Regions from separate parts of the Streptomyces sp. NPDC029296 genome, predicted to be linked through region 2. Evidence: riboswitches for the same ligand, from Rfam matches in the RefSeq annotation. Region 2 holds a riboswitch; the other holds the start of a gene.
The links. A riboswitch is a leader RNA that binds a small molecule or an ion and turns the genes downstream of it on or off. The one in region 2 is predicted to bind glycine.
Positions count from the first base shown of each region.

Region 1: it holds a riboswitch for glycine, as region 2 does, so the genes downstream of both, gcvP (aminomethyl-transferring glycine dehydrogenase) here and gcvT (glycine cleavage system aminomethyltransferase GcvT) in region 2, are expected to answer to the same signal.

Region 1 covers NZ_JBVHXT010000010.1:183,236-186,628, reverse strand. The annotation lists gene ACZ4W9_RS11795 (DNA polymerase IV) at 1-1,319, shown strand, start outside; gene ACZ4W9_RS11790 (PRC-barrel domain-containing protein) at 1,241-1,612, opposite strand; glycine riboswitch at 1,733-1,827, shown strand; gene gcvP (aminomethyl-transferring glycine dehydrogenase) at 2,003-3,393, shown strand, end outside.
Region 2 covers NZ_JBVHXT010000042.1:49,026-52,418, reverse strand. The annotation lists gene glyA (serine hydroxymethyltransferase) at 1-236, opposite strand, end outside; gene gcvH (glycine cleavage system protein GcvH) at 251-628, opposite strand; gene gcvT (glycine cleavage system aminomethyltransferase GcvT) at 767-1,885, opposite strand; glycine riboswitch at 1,929-2,042, opposite strand; glycine riboswitch at 2,043-2,147, opposite strand; gene ACZ4W9_RS31355 (AAA family ATPase) at 2,326-2,994, shown strand; gene ACZ4W9_RS31350 (enhanced serine sensitivity protein SseB) at 3,061-3,393, shown strand, end outside.

The DNA of each region.
Region 1 (3,393 bases), on a different contig from region 2:
CCTATCTGGTGCCGCGCTTCACTCTGTACCGGTCGGTCAGCGAGCAGGTGATGGGGCTGCTGCGGGAGCTGTCGCCGCTGGTGGAGCCGCTGAGCCTGGACGAGGCGTTCGTGGACCTGGAGGCCGGGGGCGCGGCCTGGGACGAACAGTCGGCGCGACGGGCCGGGGAGAAGCTGCGGGCGGACATCCGGGCGGTCACCGGGCTCACGGGTTCGGTGGGACTCGCCGCCTCCAAGATGCTCGCCAAGATCGCCTCCGAGCAGGCCAAGCCGGACGGCCTCGTGCTGATCGAGCCGGGCACCGAACGGGAACTGCTCGCGCCGATGCCGGTGCGGACGCTGCCGGGGGTCGGCCCGGCCACCGGGGACCATCTGCGCAGAGCCGGGATCACCACGGTCGGGGAACTGGCGGAGGCCGGCGAGGACGAGCTGGTCCGGCTGCTCGGCAAGGCGCACGGGCAGGCGCTGTACGCCATGGCCCTGGCCCGGGACGAGCGGCCGGTGGTGGCCGAGCGGGAGGCCAAGTCGGTGTCGGTGGAGGACACCTACGACGTGGACATCCACGACCGGCTGCGGGTCGGCCTGGAGGTGCGGCGGCTGGCCGACCGGTGCGTGCGGCGGCTGCGCGGGGCCGGGCTGTCCGGGCGGACCATCGTGCTCAAGGTACGGAGGTACGACTTCTCCACCCTGACCCGTTCCGAGACGCTTCGCGGGCCCACCGACGATCCCGTGGTCATCCGGGAGGCGGCGGCGCGGCTGCTGGACTCCGTGGACACCACCGGCGGGGTACGGCTGCTCGGCGTCGGCGTGTCCGGGCTCGCCGACTACACGCAGGAGGACCTGTTCGCGCAGGCGATGCCGGTGCCGGCGGACGAGGAGCCCGAGGAGCACGCCGCCGAGGCCGAGGGGGAACGGCCGGACACAGCCGAGCCGCACTGGCGGGCCGGGCAGGATGTGCGGCACGCCGAGTACGGGCCGGGCTGGGTCCAGGGCAGCGGGGTGGGCAGGGTGACGGTGCGGTTCGAGACGCCCCAGTCCGGGCCGGGCCGGGTGCGGACGTTCTTCGTCGACGATCCCGAGCTGGCGTCCGCCGACCCGTTGCCACTGGTCATGGACCCTTCCCGCACCCCGGACGCTCCGGAAGACGCCCGGGCTCCGGAAGACGCCCGGGCCGCGGAAGAGCCGCGCGTCACGGAGACCAGGGAGCAGGAAGACGCGCGCGACCGGCGGGAAGGGTCCTCTCAGCCCTCCTCCGAACCCGCCAGCTTGCCGAAGTCGTGGTCCGGCAGCGCGGAAGGGGAGGCGGTGTCCAGGCCGTAGTGGTGGTAGAGCTGGAGTTCCTGCTCGGGAGAGATATGGCGGCCCACGCCGAAATCGGGGGCGTCCTTGATCAGGGCGCGGTCGAAGGGGACGCGCAGGGTGCCGTCGACCAGCTCGCTGGGTTCCAGGGGCACGAAGGCATCCCGGGAGAACAGACCGGTGCGTATGGCCGCCCACTCGGGCACACCGGTCGCGTCGTCCAGGTACACCTCGTCGATGGTGCCGATCTTGGTGCCCCTGCGGTCGAACGCCTTGCGGCCGATCAGGCTGCGCGGATCGATGTCGGTCTGCACGGTCCCTCTCCCTCCACGTGGTCGCAACTCATCCGTAAGCACTACCAAAGAGCACATTCGAGGAGGCGGCCACTCGAAGACCGCACGATTGACCTCGCTGGTAGGCTGGCAAGCGGCTGCTGACCCCGCGCGGGAGAGTCCTCCGACCCTGTCGGAGGCGCCGAAGGAGCAACTCCTCCCCGGAATCTCTCAGGCTCACGTACCGCACGGACGAGGTCACTCTGGAAAGCAGGGCGGGTGTCGACGGCTCCCGCTCTCACCGACGGTGAAAGCCGGTGCCCGCGGGCCCCCGGTGAAGCTCTCAGGTGCAGATGACAGAGGGGGAGGCCGTCGGGGTGCCCGTGCCGGGGCGCCCCTCGCAGGTCGCGCCAGACCAGGAGGCCTCCGCACATGACCGCCCCTCGCATTCCGCTCTCCGAACTCGAAGCGGGCATCCCGTTCGAGCAGCGCCACATCGGGCCCGACCAGGAGGCGCGGGCCAAGATGCTCGCGCAGGTCGGGTACGGCTCGCTGGACGAGCTGACCGCCGCCGCGGTCCCGGATGTGATCAAGAACGCCGACTCGCTGGACCTGCCGGGCGCCCGCACCGAGGCCGAGGTGCTCGCCGAGCTGCGCTCGCTCGCCGACCGCAACCAGGTCCTGCGCTCCATGATCGGCCTGGGCTACTACGGCACCTTCACCCCGCCCGTCATCCTGCGCAACGTCATGGAGAACCCGGCCTGGTACACGGCCTACACGCCGTACCAGCCGGAGATCTCCCAGGGCCGCCTGGAGGCCCTGCTGAACTTCCAGACGATGGTCGCCGAGCTGACCGGGCTGCCCACCTCCGGCGCCTCCCTGCTGGACGAGGGCACGGCCGCCGCCGAGGCGATGGCCCTGTCCCGGCGCATGGGCAAGAACAAGAAGGGCCTGTTCCTGGTCGACGCGGACGCGCTGCCGCAGACCATCGCCGTGATCGAGACCCGTGCCGAGCCGACCGGTGTGGAGGTCGTCGTCGCCGACCTGTCCGACGGCATCCCGGCGCGGATCGCCGAGCGCGACATCAACGGCGTGCTGATCCAGTACCCGGGCGCCTCCGGTGCCGTACGGGACATCAAGCCCGTCATCGACCAGGCGCACGAGCTGGGCGCCCTGGTCACCGTGGCCGCCGACCTGCTCGCCCTGACCCTGCTGACCTCGCCCGGCGAGCTGGGCGCGGACATCGCCGTCGGCACCACCCAGCGCTTCGGCGTGCCGATGGGCTTCGGCGGCCCGCACGCCGGTTACATGGCCGTCCACGAGAAGTTCGCGCGCAGCCTGCCCGGCCGCCTGGTCGGCGTCTCCGTCGACGCCGACGGCCACAAGGCCTACCGGCTCGCGCTGCAGACCCGTGAGCAGCACATCCGCCGTGAGAAGGCCACCAGCAACATCTGCACCGCGCAGGTGCTGCTCGCCGTCATGGCCGGCATGTACGCCGTCTACCACGGCCCCGAGGGCCTGAAGACGATCGCACGGCGCACGCACCGCTACGCCACCCTCCTCGCCGCGGGCCTTCAGGCCGCCGGCGTGGAGATCGTCCACGGCGCGTACTTCGACACCGTGACCGCGCGCGTGCCCGGCAAGGCCGCCGGGATCGTCGCCGCCGCCCGGGACAAGGGCGTCAACCTGCGGCTCGTCGACGCCGACCACGTCTCCGCGGCCTGCGACGAGACCACCGACCGGGCCGGGCTGGCCGCCGTCTGGGCCGCCTTCGGCGCCGAGGCCGACATCGAGGCGCTGGACCGGGCCGCCGAGGACACCCT
Region 2 (3,393 bases):
ATGGCGATCTGCTCGGCCACGTCGACGTGCTCGCAGCCGCCGTAGTAGCGGCGGCCCGGGTAGCCCTCGGCGTACTTGTTGGTGAGGACCGAGCCCTGCGCCTCCATGACCGCGAGCGGCGCGAAGTTCTCGGAGGCGATCATCTCCAGCGTCGACTGCTGGCGGTTCAGCTCGGCGTCGACCGCGGCGGCGATCTCCGGGTCCAGTTCGTGCAGGGGCGTGTTCAGGACAGTCATGGCGCTACGACTCCTCAGCCGGCGGTGAAGGCGGTGTACTCGTCCGCGGAGAGCAGCTCGGCCGGCTCCTCCGTGACGCGGACCTTGAACAGCCAGCCGCCCTCGAAGGGGGCCGAGTTCACCAGCGAGGGGTCGTTGACGACGTCCTCGTTCACCTCGGTGACCTCACCGGTGACCGGCGAGTACAGGTCGGAGACCGACTTCGTCGACTCCAGCTCGCCGCAGGACTCGCCCGCGGACACCGTGGAGCCGACCTCGGGGAGGTCGACGAAGACGACATCGCCGAGCGCGTTGGCCGCGTGCTCCGTGATGCCGACCGTCGAGACGCCGCCCTCGGCGTCCGACAGCCACTCGTGCTCCTTGCTGTAGCGCAGCTGCTGGGGGTTGCTCATGGCCTGAATTCTCCTGTACGCGCGGGAGTGATGGTGACGGGGGGACTGGGGAAACCGCTGGTGAGCGGGCGAATGTGCGCAGGGTCACGCGCCGCCGCGCGGCCGGGGGCCCCGGGCGGGCGCGGGCGCGCCCGGCGGCTACTTCTGGCGCTTGTAGAACGGCAGGGCCACGACCTCGTACGGCTCGTGGGTGCCCCGGATGTCGACGCCGACGCCCGGCGTGCCCGGCGCCGCGTGCGCCGCGTCGACGTAGGCCATGGCGATCGGCTTGCCCAGGGTGGGGGAGGGGGCGCCGGAGGTGACCTCGCCGATCACCTCGCCGCCCGCGACCACGGCGTACCCGGCGCGCGGCACCCGGCGGCCCTCGGCGACCAGCCCGACCAGGACCCGGGGCGGGTTCTGCCCGGCCCGGGCGGCGGCCTCGGCCAGCGCCTCGCGGCCCACGAAGTCGCCCTCCTTCTCGAACTTGACCACGCGGCCCAGCCCGGCGTCGAAGGGGGTCAGGGAGGTGGTCAGCTCGTGCCCGTACAGCGGCATGCCCGCCTCCAGGCGCAGCGTGTCCCGGCAGGACAGCCCGCACGGGACCAGACCGACGCCCTCGCCGGCCTCGGTCAGCGCCTGCCACAGGCCGACGGCGTGCTCCGGCTTCACGAACAGCTCGAAGCCGTCCTCGCCGGTGTACCCCGTACGGGCGATCAGCGCCGGGACGCCGGCGACCGTGCCGGGCAGCCCGGCGTAGTACTTCAGGCCGTCCAGGTCGGCGTCGGTCAGGGACTTCAGGATGCCGGGGGACTCGGGGCCCTGCACCGCGATCAGCGCGTAGGCGTCCCGGTCGTCGCGGACCTCGGCGGCGAACCCGGCCGCCCGCTCGGTGAGCGCGTCCAGCACCACCTGGGCGTTGGAGGCGTTGGCCACGACCATGTACTCGGTCTCCGCCAGCCGGTAGACGATCAGGTCGTCCAGGATGCCGCCGTCGGCCCGGCAGATCATGGTGTAGCGGGCGCGGCCCACACCGACGGAGGCGATGTTGCCGACCAGGGCGTGGTTCAGGAAGGCGGCGGCCTCGGCGCCGGTCACGGTGATCTCGCCCATGTGGGAGAGGTCGAACAGGCCGGCCCGGGTGCGCACGGCGGTGTGCTCGTCGCGCTCGGAGCCGTAGCGCAGGGGCATGTCCCAGCCGGCGAAGTCGGTCATCGTGGCGCCCAGCGAGCGGTGCACGGCGTCGAGCGCGGTATGGCGGAGTTCGGTACTGCTCATCGGTCGGTCGTCTCCCAGGGCACAAGGACGGGGCGAGGAACGTTCCTCCCCATCTGTCATCGGAACCTGAGAGGTTCGCCGCCACCGCCACGGGGACGATCACGGCTTGCACCTTGGGTGGAGCCGCCGTCGCCGGCGGCCCGCTTTTCAGATGTGCCTCGCCCGCGCGGTAACGGGGCCTGAGAGATTCAAGGGAGGGACTTGCTCCTTCGGCGCCCCAGGCGGCCCCGAGGGGGCCCGGGAACTCTCCCGCGCGGATTCAAACGGCCGGTATGCAGTTGGCGGCCTCATCATTGCACGCCACACCCCGGCCATCCAGAGCGCGCCGCCTGTGACCGACCTGTGGCCGTACGCACACGTACCGCCGACCGTTTCCCATTACCTTTCCTTTACACAGAACGGGCATGGGATTGACCGAGCCCCTGGGGAGGACGATCACGGTGAACAGGACATCGGCCTACGCCGCCCACACCGGTCTGGTGGTTCCGGGACCATCCGCCGCGGCGGCCCGGGAACGCCGCGCGGAGCGCCCCGCGCCGGTCGTCCGCGATCTGCGCGACCGGGCCGGCCGCAGCCCGCACGTCCTGCTCTTCGGCCCCCGCGACCTGGTGGTGATCACCGGGCTGCCGGGCAGCGGCAAGTCCACCCTGATGCACCGCGCGGTCGCCGGCCGCCGCGTCGACTCCCAGGACACCCGGGACCGCTTCCAGGCCCGCGTCCCCGGCTTACTGCCGTACGCGCTCTACCGCCCCCTGGTCCGCCTCGCGCACTACGCCGGGCTGCGCCGGGCGCTGCGCACCGGCGAGGGGCTGGTCGTGCACGACTGCGGTACCCAGCCGTGGGTGCGCGCCTGGCTGGCCCGCGCGGCCCGGCGCCGGGGCGGCACCCTGCACCTGCTGCTGCTCGACGTGGACCCCGAGACGGCCCGCCGGGGCCAGCGCGAGCGCGGCCGGGGCGTCTCCCGCTACGCCTTCCGCCGCCACCGCCGCGCCACGGCCCGGCTGCTGCGCGCGGTGGAGAAGGGGGAGCTGCCCGCCGGGTGCGGCGCGGCGGTGCTGCTGGACCGGGACGCGGCGGACGTCCTCGCCCGCGTCGGCTTCACTCGGTGAGGGGCTGTCAGTGCCACCCGCTAGCCTTCATGGTCACAGCAGTGGTTCCCAGCAGGCGGTAGGCACATGGACTTCCCGGCGGACTTTCCCGCGGACTTCCCGGCACCGGCGCACCCGCACCCGCACGGCGGTTGGCCCGGCAACGAGCTGGAGGAGGTGTTGTCGGCCTCCCTCGGCATCCCCGCGGCGGGCGGCCGGATCGTCGAGGTCGTCGGCCGCAGCCTCCTGTGGATCCCGCTGCCGGGCGGCGGGAGCCCGGACAGCGGCCCGCTGGACCTGCCGACGCTGGACATCGGCGGCCAGACCTACGTCCCGGTGTTCAGCTCCGAGGAACAGCTGCGCCAGGTGGCCGGCTCCCACATGGCGTACACCATCGCCCCGGCGGTGGAGTTCGCCCGC